2 regions of the Duganella sp. GW821-FHT07G03 genome follow, and region 1 is predicted to be linked to the other one. Evidence: predicted binding sites of a transcription regulator. Region 1 holds the regulator's gene; the other holds the start of a gene.
What was found. The regulator LexA, encoded in region 1, represses DNA repair genes until DNA is damaged. The targets are predictions, from matches to a motif close to ACTGTATNNNNATACAGT.
Positions count from the first base shown of each region.

Region 2: imuA (translesion DNA synthesis-associated protein ImuA) is a predicted target of LexA. The motif match lies at 4,013-4,030, and genes of this name have one in related genera.

Region 1 is NZ_JBWKQE010000004.1:151,581-159,046, forward strand. Features, by position in the region: gene AC07OK_RS07835 (replicative DNA helicase) at 1-920, opposite strand, end outside; gene rplI (50S ribosomal protein L9) at 1,042-1,494, opposite strand; gene rpsR (30S ribosomal protein S18) at 1,529-1,819, opposite strand; gene priB (primosomal replication protein N) at 1,835-2,140, opposite strand; gene rpsF (30S ribosomal protein S6) at 2,159-2,545, opposite strand; gene lexA (transcriptional repressor LexA) at 2,786-3,424, shown strand; gene AC07OK_RS07865 (serine hydrolase domain-containing protein) at 3,428-3,970, opposite strand; gene AC07OK_RS07870 (hypothetical protein) at 3,992-4,486, opposite strand; gene AC07OK_RS07875 (cystathionine gamma-synthase family protein) at 4,546-5,790, opposite strand; gene purF (amidophosphoribosyltransferase) at 5,846-7,369, opposite strand; gene AC07OK_RS07885 (CvpA family protein) at 7,409-7,466, opposite strand, start outside.
Region 2 is NZ_JBWKQE010000025.1:61,305-68,770, reverse strand. Features, by position in the region: gene hrpA (ATP-dependent RNA helicase HrpA) at 1-1,141, shown strand, start outside; gene AC07OK_RS25535 (extracellular catalytic domain type 1 short-chain-length polyhydroxyalkanoate depolymerase) at 1,220-2,359, shown strand; gene AC07OK_RS25530 (addiction module antidote protein) at 2,381-2,734, shown strand; gene AC07OK_RS25525 (putative Na+/H+ antiporter) at 2,670-3,923, opposite strand; gene imuA (translesion DNA synthesis-associated protein ImuA) at 4,056-4,787, shown strand; gene AC07OK_RS25515 (Y-family DNA polymerase) at 4,717-6,195, shown strand; gene AC07OK_RS25510 (alpha/beta hydrolase family protein) at 6,227-6,982, shown strand; gene AC07OK_RS25505 (thioredoxin domain-containing protein) at 7,053-7,466, shown strand, end outside.

The DNA of each region.
Region 1 (7,466 bases):
TTCAGTGCCGGGGTTTCGTCGATGAACAACTGGGCGTCGTTCATCTTCTGGATGGCGTGCGTCAGGCGCGGCCAATCCTCGTCGTTCAGGCGGCCGGTGCGCAGGCGGTGCTGGTCGAGCTGGCCGACCGAGCCCAGCATACGCATCGCCAGCTGGGCGCCGCCCATCTCCATCGAGAAGATCGCCACCGGCAGGCCGGCTTCGATCGCGACGTTTTCGCCGATGTTGACCGAGAATGCGGTCTTGCCCATGGAGGGACGGCCGGCCACGATGACTAGGTCGCCCGCCTGCAGGCCCGAGGTCATGCGGTCGAGGTCGATGAAGCCGGTCGGCACGCCGGTGATCTCGGACTGGTTCTCGCGCGAGTACAGCTCGTCGATGCGCTCGACCACCTGGGTCAGCAGCGGCTGCACGGCGGTCCAGCCGGCCGAGCCGCGGGCGCCCTGCTCGGCGATCGCGAAGATCTTCGATTCGGCCTCGTCGAGCATCTGCTTGACTTCCTTGCCCTGCGGGCTGAAGGCTTGTCCGGAGATTTCGTCGGCGACCGTGATCAGCTGGCGCAGCACGGAGCGATCGCGGACGATCTCGGCGTAGCGGCGGATGTTGGCGGCCGATGGCGTGTTTTGTGCCATCGCGTTCAGGTAGGCCAGGCCGCCCACGTCTTCCGCCTTGCCCAGCTGGGTCAGGGTTTCAAACACGGTGATGACGTCCGCCGGCCGCGAGCTGTTGATCATCTTGACGATCTGCTCGAAGATGATGCGGTGGTCGTAGCGGTAAAAGTCTTCCGGATGCATCATATCCGCAATGCGGTCGAACGCCGCATTATCGCGCAGCAGGCCGCCGATGACGGACTGTTCTGCTTCGATGGAATGCGGCGGGACGCGGAGTGAATCTACTTGCGGATCGGAGGGGGCGTTCATGGCGCGAATTATACCTGCTTGCTTGGGCCGTATTACAAATTTATGACGAGAAAAAAGCCGGGCAAGCCCGGCTTTTTCAATGTGTTGCAACACTTACCAGACGTTTCCGTCTGGAAAAGTATTAGGCAGCTTCGCCTACGACAGCAACAGTCACTTCCACCACCACGTCGGTGTGCAGAGCGACGCTCACTGGGTGCTCGCCAACGGTCTTCAGAGGACCGGTAGGCATGCGCACGGCAGCTTTTTCAACAGCGAAACCAGCTTTGGTCAGCGCTTCAGCGATGTCGAAGTTGGTGACGGAGCCGAACAGACGGCCGTCAACACCAGCTTTTTGCGAAACGTTCACGGTCATGCCGTTCAGTTTCTCGCCTTGGGCTTGAGCAGCAGCCAGCTTTTCAGCAGCAGCTTTTTCCAGTTCAGCGCGCTTGACTTCGAATTCAGCAACGGCGGACGCGGTAGCGCGGCGAGCCATTTTTTGCGGAATCAGGAAGTTACGTGCGTAACCGTCTTTAACTTTAACGACTTCACCCAGGTTGCCCAGGTTGACGACTTTTTCTAACAGAATGATTTGCATAGTTCTTCTCCAGGATCTTATCTAGACGACGCAATTAAGCGTGGTGCAGATCGGTGTAAGGCAGCAGCGCGAGGTAGCGAGCGCGCTTGATTGCGGTGTCAACTTGACGCTGGTAGTGCGCCTTGGTACCGGTCAGACGTGCTGGCATGATTTTGCCGTTTTCCTGGACGAAGTCTTTCAGGGTGTCGACGTCTTTGTAGTCAACTTGTTCTACGTTTGCTGCGGTGAAGCGGCAGAATTTCTTACGCTTGAACAAAGGATTCTGTTGCTTGCGCTTTTCTTTCAGCTTGAGCTTGTTTTTGTCGAACTTTTTACCGAATGCCATTTTAGGCTCCTGTATCTAAATTGAGCTGTCTGGGACAGCACTAAAATCAATGATGTGAAACACCAGGCTTTTGCTATTGCGATTCTTCTTGTTCAGAAAACCGGTGAACTGATACATGCCTGCCAGTGGCGCCTGACTGAAGCGGCCTGAAATCTCGCCCGCGGCAACCGCGGAAATTTCAAACTCGCTCAATCGGGCGATGCCTGCCTCCATCTGCTGGGATCGGTGCTGGAGTACAGCATTCACGATCGGCATGCCGGCCGGGGTGTAGCGCAAGGCGTCCCGTTCGGCGATGAGAGCAATAAACTGGAGCTGATTCAGCTCGGTTCCTGGCAACAATTAGGCCGCAGGAGCAGCAGCAACTGCTGGAGCTTCGGTGCGATGCGATTTCGCTGCATCTTCACGTTGTACCGACTTCATCATCGGCGAAGGAGCGGTTTCCGCTTTCTTCATCTTGACGGTCAGGTGACGCAGCACGGCATCATTGAATTTGAAGGCGGTTTCCAGCTCGACCAGGGTCTCGTTGTCGCATTCGATGTTCAGGCAGATGTAGTGTGCTTTAGCCAGTTTCTGGATCGAGTAAGCCATCTGACGACGGCCCCAATCTTCAACACGGTGCACGGCGCCGCCGCGGGTGGTTACCGAGGCTTTGTAACGCTCGATCATGGCGGGCACTTGCTCGCTCTGGTCCGGATGGACGATAAATACTATTTCATAGTGACGCATGCAAACTCCCTTAAGGACTGTGAATATAGCCCACCCTGGCGTCAAGACAGGTGTGGGAAGAGGTAAGCCCGCGACTATATCAGCTTTTCCGCCAAAAGACCAGCCCCGGGGCGGACGCAAAATCCCATCCCTTGCGAGCCTCCATGAAATTATTTCGTGCTAAGCAACAAATTCCCTTGCATTTCGCTTCACACTGTACAAAAATACAGACTGTCTATATACACAGGCCTAAAGCACTCTATGATCAAGCTCACCGCAAGACAGGAACAAATTCTCAATCTGATCAAGGATGCCATCGAAAACACCGGCTTCCCGCCGACCCGTGCCGAAATCGCCAATGAGCTGGGCTTCAAGTCCGCCAACGCGGCCGAGGAGCATTTGCAGGCATTGGCGCGCAAGGGCGCGATCGAGATCGCCGCCGGCACTTCGCGCGGCATCCGCCTGCTGGGCGTGCACGCCGAGCCGGCCGCGTCCAAGGTGCCGGTGTCGCTGATGATGTCGCTGCCGCTGATCGGCCGCGTGGCCGCCGGCTCGCCCATCCTGGCGCAGGAAAACCTGGAAACCAGCTACAGCGTCGATCCGGCCATGTTCTCGTCCCGCCCCGACTATCTGCTGAAGGTGCGCGGCGAATCGATGCGCGACGCCGGCATCATGGACGGCGACCTGCTGGCCGTCAAAAAAGTGGACAGTGCCAAGAACGGCCAGATCGTCGTGGCCCGCATCGGCAACGACGTCACCGTCAAGCGCTACCGCAAGACCGGCTCGCTGGTCGAACTGCTGCCGGAAAACCCGGACTTCAAGATCATCAAGGTCGATCCTGAAGCGGACGAGTTCGCGCTGGAAGGCCTGGCGGTCGGCCTGATGCGCAGCTGGCACTAAGCTCTACATCGCCATCGGCTTGGGCACGATGAGCGGGAAGGCGCTGTTCAGCGCCCGCCTGGCGATGTCGTCCGAGCCCATGTGCGAGTTCGACATCAGCACCACGCCGCGCTGCGCACTGGTGTCGAAGCCGATATAAGTGCGGTAGCCGCCCGTGCCGCCCTTATGCCAGACAATGTGCGAGCCGTGCTGCTCCAGCACATGCCACCCCAGCCCCACCGACAACTCCGGCTTGCCCTCGACCGCGTGACGCGGCCGGTGCGCCGCCTGCATCGCGCCGTACAGCGGCGTCTTCAGCAATCCCATATTCGCGCCCACAAACTTCAACAGGTCCGCCGTCGACGAGCGCAGCGCGCCCATGCCGGCCAGCGCCGGCATATCCCAGTTGGACGCCACCCTGCCCGGCATGTCGTAGCCGGTCGCCAGGTGCTGGCGCATGGCCGGCGTCAATGCGATCGCCGTGCTGCCCATGCCCAGCGCGCCGGTGATGCGCTGGCGAACCAGGGTTTCATAATCGACGCCGGTGCGCAAAAGACAATATTGCATCAATTCCTGCCAAACGGCAGCTTAGCGCTTGCCTGCGGTCTCCGGCAGGTGCGACAGCTCGCGCGCGCTCAAGGCGATGTCGCCGCGCCGGCCCTCCCACGCCGCCTGCGACAAGGTGACCGCGTCCGCCTGGCGCTTGGCCTCGTCCGCCACGCGCACGAACACCTCGCTCATCAAGGCCTGGGCGGCGTCGATTTCATCATCCGTCATCAGGTCGGCCAGGTCGGGGGGGATGCTCTTGCCCACCGGGAGTGCGGCATTGTAATTCGCAAGGAACTGGTCGTAGCAGCTGCGCCACGCGGCCAGCGCCCGCGTCATGGCAGGGCCGCCGGCCTGCGCCGGGCGCATCGGCATGTTGGGAGGCTGGCAGTTGAAACGGGCCAGCGAAATATCGGCGCCGTCGTAGCGGCTGGTGTAGTACTCGATCTCGGCCTGGCGGGCCAGGCGGCGGGCCTGCTCGTCGGCGCAGGCGTTGGTCGACAGCACGGTCAAGGCAAATACCCATGCTGCTCTCATAACGCCTCCTCCCGCTTAGCAAAATTGAAAGCTTAGATTATCACAACTCGGCGCGATGCTCAGCAAGCTTCCAGTGCGCACGTGAAATCGTCCAACAGATCGTCGGTATCTTCGATGCCGACCGACACCCGTATCAGCGATTCCGCGATGCCCATCGACGCCCGCCGTTCCGCGCCCATCTCGAAGAAGATGGTGTGCGCCACCGGGATGATCAGCGTGCGCGTGTCGCCCAGGTTGGAGGCTGGAATCGCCAGTTTCAAGCGGTTCAGGAAGTCGAAGCAGTCGATGCCGTCCTTCAGCTCAAAGCTCAGCAGCGAGCCGAAGCTGCGGAACAGTTCGCTGGAGATGGCGTGCTGCGGATGCGACGCCAGGCCTGGGTAGTAGACGGCGGCCACGCGCTCGTCCGCTTCCAGCAGCCGGGCCAGCGCCAGCGCATTGGCGCTGGTGCGCTCCATGCGCAACGCCAGCGTCTCGGCGCCGACGGCGATGTGGTGCGCCGCCTCCGGCGCCAGCGAGGCGCCGAAGTCGCGCAAGCCCTTGGCGCGGATCTGCGCCAGCCCCCATTGCAGCGGCGCGGCCTTCTTGTAGTTCTCGTAGATGTTCGGGTAGCGGGTCCAGTCGTAGGCGCCGGTGTCGGTCAGGCTGCCGCCCAGCGCGTTGCCGTGGCCGCCGATCGACTTGGTCAGCGCGTTGACCACCAGCCCGGCGCCGACCGATTTCGGACGGAACAGGTAAGGCGTGGTCATCGTGTTGTCGACGATGTAGAGGATGCCGCGCTGCTGGCACAGCTCGCCGATGCGCTTGAGGTCGGCCACTTGCGTGCGCGGATTGGCGATGGTCTCGACGAACACCACGCGGGTCTGCTCGGTGATGGCGGCGGCCACGTTGGCGACGTCGGTGGCGTCGACGAAGGACACCGCCACGCCCTGCGCCATGGTGGTCTGCCACAGGCTGTTGGTGTTACCGAACAGGAAAGACGACGACACCACATGGTCGCCCGCGCGCAGCAGCGACTGGAACACGGCGCCGATCGCGCCCATGCCGGTGGCGAAGCAGATCGTGCCGACGCCCTGCTCCATCTGGTTGACCTTGTCCTCCAGCGCGGAGATGGTCGGGTTGCCCTGGCGGCCGTAGCGGAAGCCCGGCTCCTTGCCCTGGAACACAGACGCCAGCTGGCGCGCGTCGGCGTAACCGAAGGCGACCGAAGTGTGGATGGGCTTGTGCAGCGAACCGTGCTCGATGCCCTTCTGGCGATCGTTGTGCAGGATGGTGGTGGTGAAGCCGTAGTTTTTCTTGTCGTTCATGTTCAAGCAGTCAAAAAAAAAGCCCGGTGCGGAATGATCCGCACCGGGCGCGACATCAGCCTTCGGCGGTCGCGAGATTCAGATTCAGTTGCGAGCGCCCAGCATCCTCGGGGCCGGCGGCCTTCGGGTGGTGGCGCGCGTATTCCAGCTTGTCCAGGTAGTCCTTGGAGATGTCGCCAGTGACGTAGACGCCGTCGAAGCACGAAGCCTCGAAGTTCTTCAGCGCCGGGTTGACGTCGGAGATGGCGCGCTTCAACGCGTCGATATCCTGGTACACCAGGTGATCGGCGGTGATCTCGCGGCAGACTTCCTCGGTGCTGCGGCCGTAGGCGATCAGCTCGTCGCGGGTAGGCATGTCGATGCCGTACACGTTAGGGAAGATCACCGGTGGCGCCGCCGAAGCGAAGATCACCTTCTTGGCGCCGGCTTCGCGCGCCATCTGCACGATCTCGCGGCTGGTGGTGCCGCGCACGATGGAGTCGTCCACCAGCAGCACGACCTTGTCCTTGAACTCGGAAGCGATGGCGTTCAGCTTCTGGCGCACGGACTTCTTGCGCGCGGCCTGGCCCGGCATGATGAAGGTGCGGCCGATGTAGCGGTTCTTGATGAAGCCTTCGCGATATTCCACGTTCAGCGCCAGCGCCAGCTGGATCGCGGCGGGACGCGACGAATCCGGAATCGGCATGACGACGTCGATCTCGCCATCCTTGAATTCGCGCTTGATCTTCTCGGCCAGGTACTCGCCCATTTTCAGGCGGGTGGCGTAGACGGAGGCGCCGTCGATGACGGAATCCGGACGCGCCAGGTAGACGAACTCGAACACGCAAGGGTTCAGCGACGGATTGTCCGCGCATTGGCGCGAATGCAGCTGCTTGTCGGCGTCGATAAAGACCGCCTCGCCCGGCGCGATGTCGCGCACGAAGCGGAAGCCCATGCCTTCCAGCGCCACGGACTCGGAAGCGATCAGGTACTCTGCGCCCAGCTCGGTTTCGTTGATGCCCAGGCACAGCGGACGGATGCCGAACGGATCGCGGAAGGCCAGCAGGCCGACGCCGGCGATCTGCGCCACGGCAGCGTAGCCGCCGCGCACGCGACGATGCAGCACGGTCACGGCGTTGAAGATGGTTTCAGCGTCGATCGAGATGCCGGTGGTGGCTTTCTGGATCTCGTGGGCCAGCACGTTGAGCAACACTTCCGAATCGGAATCGGTGTTGATGTGGCGGCGGTCGTTCTGGAACATTTCTTTTTTGAGCTGTTCCCAGTTGGTCAGGTTGCCGTTGTGCGCCAGGGTGATGCCGAACGGGGCGTTGACGTAGAACGGTTGCGCTTCTTCCTCGCTCGACGAACCGGCGGTTGGATAGCGGCAGTGACCGATGCCGGAATTGCCTTGCAGCGTACGCATGTTACGGGTACGGAAAACGTCACGAACCAGGCCGTTGGCCTTGTGCATGGCGAACATGCTGCTGTGATTGGTCGCGATACCTGCCGCATCCTGGCCGCGGTGCTGCAGCAGCAGCAATGCGTCATACAGCAGTTGGTTGACAGGTTGATGAGAAACGACGCCGACGATGCCACACATGATGTTGCTCCTGGACTGGGTGCTACTGATTTAAAGAATTCAAAAATTCACATGCTGCGCCATGGCAGCGGGAAGAAAGGCTTTCACCGTATGCGCT
Region 2 (7,466 bases), on a different contig from region 1:
GCCGGAAACGCTGGCGGCTCACCACTTCATGAACTTTAAGGTGATCGACGAGCACGGACGCCAGCTGGAGATGGGCCGCAACCTGGCCACGCTGCAGGCGGAATTCGGCACGCAGGCGCGCGAGAGCTTCCAGAAAATGGCCGAGTCGTCGGGCGGGCAGGGCGTCAGCATGCGTGCGCTGGGCACTGGTGGCAGCGCCGCGCCGTCCGCATCGGCGAAAGCCAGTGCACCTGCCGCGCAAGGCAAGGGAGCACCTGCGGCCGCCGCGCCGACGGCCGCCAGCGGCATCACGCTGACCGGCCTGACCTCGTGGACCTTCGGCGAGCTGCCGGAGTTGCTGGAAATCGCCCAAGGCAAGCTGACGCTGATCGGCTTCCCTGCGCTGGTCGACAAGGGCACGCACTGCGACCTGGAAGTGTTCGACGATCCGACCGTGGCTGCGCGCACGCACCGTATCGGCCTGCGCCGCCTGTTCTCCTTGCAGATGAAGGACCAGATCAAGTTCATTGAAAAAGGCATCCCCGGCTTGCAGCAGATGGGCATGCAGTTCATGAGCATGGGCACGCAGGAAGAGCTGCGCGAGCAGATCATCAACAAGGCCTTGGACATCGCCTGCCTGCAAGATCCGTTGCCGCTGGATGCAGCCAGTTTCGCCAAGCGCAAGGACGAGGGCAAATCGCGCCTGGTGCTGCTGGTGAACGAGATCGCGCGTTTGCTGTCGCAGGTGCTGACCGAGTTCCATGGCCTGCCCAAGCGCCTGCAAGGCTTGCCCGCGCAGGCGGCGGCCGACATGCAGTCGCAGTTGCAGGGATTGGTCAACAAGCGCTTCCTGTCGGAGAACGAGTACAGCCAGCTGTCGCACTTCCCGCGCTATCTGAAGGCGATGAACGTGCGTATCGAGAAGCTGCGCGGCGATCCCGCGCGCGACGCCAAGCTGATGGCAGAATGGCAGCAGGCGGCCACGCTGTACCAGCGCGCCAACAAGGACAAATCGGCCGGCAAGAACACCGATCCGAAGATGGTGGAATTCCGCTGGATGCTGGAGGAGTTGCGCGTATCGCTGTTCGCGCAGGAGCTGCGCACGCCGATGCCGGTATCTGCCAAGCGGCTGTTGAAAGTATGGGAGTCGATGCAGCGCTGATCGGCTGCTATGAGCGCTGGCGCACGCAGGCTGGGGCGGGTTTCGGGGTAGACTTTATGGCAACAGGAGATCGTCGCCATGAAGAGAGCCGCCAGCAGTTTGTTACGCACTTTGGTCCGCACGGGGAAGCGGCAGAGCCGTTCCGTCAGCAAGTTGGTGACGGCGCTGTTCGCCGTCCCCGCAGCGGCCAAGCCTAAACGGAAACGCAAGCCGGCCGTCAAGGCCAAGAGCGCCGTCAAGCCAGCCAAGCCGGCCGCGCCCCGTGTGCGCGCCACGACCTCCGTCGCCACACACGTCCCCCCATCGCCGGGAAAATGGCTGGCCTCACACTTCAGCGCACCGCCAGGTGTCGGCACGCCGGCACGCCGCATGAGTTACTGGCTTTACCTGCCAAACAATCCGCCCGAAGACACGCAACGCCTAGGCTTGCCGCTGCTGGTGATGCTGCACGGCTGCCACCAGACCGCGACCCAATTCGCGCAAGGCACGCGCATGAACCAGTGGGCCGAGCAGATGGGCTATGCCGTCCTCTATCCGCAGCAACTGGTCAGCGTCCAGGCGCAGCGCTGCTGGAAATGGTACGACCGCGCCACGCAGGAGGGCGGCGGCGACGTCCCCGTCATCGTCGGCATGATCAACAAGGTGACGTCGCAATACGCCATCGACCGTTCGCGCATCTACGTCGCCGGCCTTTCGGCTGGAGCCGGCATGGCCAACATCGTCGCGCTGAACCACCCGCAGCTGTTCGCCGCCGTGGGGCTGCATTCAGGCCCGGTGTTCGGCGCAGGCCACAACACCATCGGCGCGCTGGGCGTGATGCAGCACGGCGGCGCCACGCGTACCGAGGCCGCTGCGCACGAGGTGATGATGCGCCATCCACAATTCCCCGGCATGCCCGCGATCCTGATCCAGGGGGAGGGCGACAAGGTGGTCCGCCCGATCAACCAACTCCAGCTGGCGCGCCAAAGTCGGCTGCTGAACCGGCTGTCGGCGGCGCCGAAGGTCACCCACAACCCGCAAGGACGCGGCGGCCGCCACAACGCCCACCAGCTGCACGATTTTTACGAAGGAAGAAAACTGCTGCTGCGCGTGGCCCAGATCGCCGACCTCGAGCACGCCTGGAGCGGCGGCGATCCGGCGCTGGCCTTCAACGCCAAGGCCGGCCCGGATGCCAGCAAAATGATGTTAGAATTTTTCTCACGTCACCAGCGCATATGATTTGACACGGTGCAGGAGGTTATCGCGATGCTTGAGTTGAAGAATTGGGATAGTGCCGAATATCTTCAGACAAGAGAAGACATGGCCCTCTACTTCGAGGCTTGCCTTGAAGAGGCGGGTGATGACGTGGCGTTCATTGCGAAGGCGCTGGGCAACATCGCCCGAGCCTACGGGATGACGCAACTTGCCAACGAAACGGGAATGGGCCGCGAAAGCTTATACAAGGCCCTTTCCGCCGATGGCAATCCAAGCTTCGCGACCATCTTGAAAGTCATGCGTGCGCTTGGATTGAAATTCCAGGTCGAGGTGACTACAGCAGAAACGCCAGCGCAGCCACGGCCGTCGGCGCCAGCGCGCCGGCCAGCAGGCCGATAGCGCCTATCGATTCGTCCTGGAAGCCGCGCCGCAGCAGCGACACGCCGGCCGGATTCGGCGCGTTGGCGATCACCGTCAGGCCGCCGCCGGCCACCGCGCCGGCCACCAACATGTATTGCGACTGCGCCGAAATCCCCTGGATCAGCGAACCGAGATAGGTCAGCGCGGCGTTGTCGGTAATCGCCGTCAGGCCAAGCGCACTGAAGAACAGCGCCACCGGCGGCAAACTCTCGACGATGGGCTGCAACCACCATTGCTGCATGCCGCCCAACACTACCAGCCCGGCCAGGAAGAAGCCGACCAGCAGGCCCTCCTTGATGATCAGCGGATTCTGGTAGCGCTGGTAAGCCTGCGTGAATCCCAGGAACAGCATGAAGATGCCGAGGAACAGTACCGTGTGATGGCCCAGCACCACCACCGCCGCCAGGAACACCAGATGGATCGCGGTGACCGTCAACGGCACCGCCGGCGCCGCCACGACGTCAGCCGACGGTGCGGCCGGCGCCCGCAAATGCTTGCGCAGCACGAAGGTGATCACGGTGGCGTTGATCAGCACCGCGATGGCAGCCTTCCAGCCGAAATGCGTGGCCATGAAAGCGCTGTCCCATTGCCAGGTGCTGGCCACCATCAACACCGGCGGCGCGGCGTAGGCGGTCAGCGTGCCGCCGATCGAGACGTTGACGAACAGGACGCCCAGCGCGCCGTACTTCAGCCATTCCGGCATGCCGTCGCGGAAAATCAGCGGCGCCAGCATCAGCGCGGCCAGGGTCATCGCGGCCGGCTCGGTGATCAGCGAACCGGTCAGCGGTACCAGCGCCAGGCCGAACCACACCAGCGCCAGTTCGGTGCGCATCGGCAGCAGTTTGGCCAGCACCAGCAGCATGCGCTCCATGATGTCCAGCACCGGCCGCGAGGCCGCCACCACCATCACGGTGAACACGAACAACGGCTCGGTGTACTGGCGCGACTCGGCGTATTGAATGGCGGCGTCGCCTCCGCTCAGCACGGCCATCGCGATAATCAGGATAAAGGCCCAGAAGCCGAACACCACTTCCACTTCGCCCAACAGATGCAGCAGGCCCGCATGGCGCGGGTGGCGGTGCGACAGTACTTCGAAGGATTTGGCTGCGAAGGTGTGCAGCAGCGCCATTCCGAACAGGATGGCGCCGACCAGTTGGATGGTTTGCAAAGGATGTCCTTGTTGAGTTGCCTGAGCCACATGGTACAGCATGAGGCGCACGATACAGATTGGCCTTGCCAAAAATGCCAACAAATAGTACTGTGTATTCATACAGTATTTGCGGTAGAATCCATCCATATCATGAGCCTGCCCGCGACCCATTCCGCCCCCCGTTCCGCCGCCCTTGCGCCCGAAGCCGTCCATCCAGCGTTATGGTTGGCGTCGCAACTGGCGCACAGCGCCACCCGCTGCGTCGACACCGGCTTTGCCGCCTTGTCGGCGCAGTTGCCGGGCGGTGGGTGGCCGCTGGGCGTGCTGACTGACCTGCTGGTGCAGCAGCACGGCATCGGCGAACTGCGTCTGCTGCGGCCGGCGTTGCTGGGCCTGGGCAAACGGCCCATCGCGCTGCTGCAACCGCCGCATGCGCCGCAGGCGCTGGCGCTGGCGGCGTTGGGGCTGGAACCGTCGCAGCTGATCTGGATACGCAGCGGCGCCAAGAGCGGCGACGCCTTGTGGGCCGCCGAACAAGTGTTGCGCAGCGGCTGTTGTGGCGCGCTGCTGCTGTGGCAAAGCCATGCGCGCGGCGAAACGCTGCGCCGCCTGCATCTGGCGGCGCAAAGCGGAGACACCTTGTTCTGCATGCTGCGGCCGCTGGCGGCCGCGCAGGATGCCTCGCCGGCGCCGCTGCGGCTGTCGCTGCACACGGCGCCGGGCGGCATCAACATCGGCTTTGTCAAACGACGAGGACCGCAGCGCGACACCCCATTATTTTTGCCATTAACCCCATCGCTCTTACAACGCCATGCGCCTCTGGATCGGACTACACCTGCCACGGCTCCCGCTCGAAGTATTCTGCCCGCGCTGGTCGGCTGACGGCTGCACCGTGGTGCTGGAGCAGGAGCGGGTGGTGGCCATGTCGGCGCTGGCGCGGCAGGCCGGCGTGGACGTGGGCATGCGGCGCGGCGGCGCGCTGATGCTGGCGCCGCAGTCGCAGTTCCAGCAGCGCGCGCCGAAGCGCGAGATGGAAGCGCAACAGGCGGTGGCGTTGGCGCTGCTGCAATTTACGCCGCAACTGGCGCAGGCGGAGGAAGCCACGCTGCTGCTCGACATCGGCGCCAGCCTGCGCCTGTTCGGCGGCATCCGCGCGCTATGCCGGCAGGTGGCGGCCAGCATGGAGGCGCTCGGTTTCACGGCCACGCTCAGCTGCGCGCCCACCGCGCGCGGCGCCTGGCTGCTGGCTCGCAGCCACGCCGGGCGGGCCTTGTCGATGGACGCGTTAGTGCGGCGCATGGACCGCTTGCCCGGCAGCCTGCTGCCTCCGGCTCGGCCCTACCTGAGCTGGTTGGAAGGCATAGGGTGCTTGACGCTGGGCGAGATGCGCCGCCTACCGCGTCCCGGCTTGCAGCGCCGCTGCGGCCGCGCCTTGCTGGACATGCTGGACGATGCCTACGGCGAACGCGCCGAGATGCATCGATGGCTGGAAGCACCGGCCAGCTTCAGCGCCAAGCTGGAATTGTTCGACCGTGTGGAGAACGCCGAAGCGCTGCTGTTCGGCGCGCGCCGCTTGTTGCAGCAGCTGACCGGCTGGCTCAGCGCGCGCCAGTTCGCGGTCGAGCGCATCCGGCTGCTGCTGGAGCACGAGCGCGGCAAGGTGGCCGGTCCGCCGACGGTGATCGACATCGTGCTGGCCGAGCCGACCTGGCGCGACGAGCATCTGGTGCGCCTGCTCAAGGAGCGGCTGGCCAAGCAGGTGCTGGACGCGCCGGTGATCGGCCTGTGCCTGGAGGCGCCGCAGGTGCAGGCGATGGCGCCGCCCAGCGATTCATTGTTCCCCGAGCCGGGCGGCAGCAAGGAAGACTGGCAGCGCCTGCTGGAATTGCTGACCGCGCGGCTGGGGCCGGACAACGTGCTGCAAGCGGCGCCGCGCGCCGACTACCGTCCCGAGCAGGCCAACGCCTGGGTCAGCGTGCAGGAAAAAATCCGTCCCGCCGACGCCCGCGCCCAGCTGCCGCCGGACATGCCCGGCCTGCCGCGTCCGACCTGGCTGCTGGCCAAGCCTATTCCTTTGCTGATGCGCGACCACCGGCCGTTCTACGGCTCGCCGCTGAAGATCATGTCGACCGGCGAGCGCATCGAGGCCGGCTGGTGGGGCGCCATGCAAACCCGCGACTATTTCATGGCCGAGGGCGACGACTACGCCCACTACTGGCTGTACCGCGAGCGCACCGGCCACGAGGGCGAACAGTCGGCGCGCTGGTATCTGCACGGTTTGTTTGGTTAAATAGCGTCTGGCAACATCAACGGGACAGCGCATGCGATCACAACGACAGGAATTCCTCGGCGCCGACGGCCAGAAGCTGGCCTCCCGGCTGGATGTGCCGGACGGCGAGATCCGGGCCTACGCCTTGTTTGCCCACTGCTTCACCTGCGGCAAGGACGTGTTTGCCGCCAGCCGCATCGCGCAGGCGCTGACCGAGCATGGCTTTGCCGTGCTGCGCTTCGACTTCACCGGCCTGGGCGCCAGCGAGGGCGAATTCGCCAATACCAATTTCTCGTCCAACCTGGCGGACTTGCTGGCGGCGGCCGCCTACCTGCGCGCCAGCCACAAGGCGCCCAGTCTGCTGATCGGCCACAGCCTGGGCGGCGCGGCGGTGCTGGCGGTGGCCGCACAGGTGCCGGAGGCCAAGGCGGTGGTGACCTTGGCCGCGCCCAGCGATCCGGTGCGCGTGACCGGCTTGTTCAGCCAGCATCTCGACCAGATCGCCAGCGAGGGCGAGGCGCAGGTGCAACTGGCGGGCCGGCCTTTCCGCATCAAGCAGCAATTTGTCGAGGATGCGGGCGGGCACAATTTGAAGCTGAAGATCGCGGGCCTGAAGCGGGCCTTGCTGGTGATGCACGCGCCGGGCGACGACACGGTCGGCATCAGCAATGCGATGGAGATCTTTACCGCCGCCAAGCACCCGAAGAGTTTCATCTCGCTCGACAGCGCGGACCACCTGCTGACCGAGCGCGACGATGCCGTCTACGTGGCCAACTTGATCGCGGCCTGGAGCGATCGCTATATCTGAATATGGTTGTTATATAATCTACTATTTTGTTTAATGCTTGGCGGCGCCGGCAAATCAGGAAAGGTTAGCGATGAACGTATTCAAACAGAGCTTCAGTCAGTGGCGCGCGCTCGGCGCGGTTGTCGGCATGGCGGCCGGCGCGATGCTGGCGTTGCCGGCCCATGCGGATGGCCGCAGCGCGACGCATAACCTGCTGGCCAATATGGCGCGCGCCAACCGCAGCCTGGGCATCACGGAAAACAATAGCCGCGCGGTACCGACGCTGGTGCGCGGCATGTACATACTGAACGACAACAAAGGCGACTTCATCGGCATCATCAACGAAGCGGGCACGATCTATGGCGATGCGCAGGGCTTCCAGGTCGTTATGACCAACGGCAGTCCGCCGCGCAAGATGAACAGCGAGGAGCTCAACGATCTCCGGCTGGAGGTCATGGGCGCCATCGACTACGACAAGCTGATCAAGGTCACTTATGGCGACGGC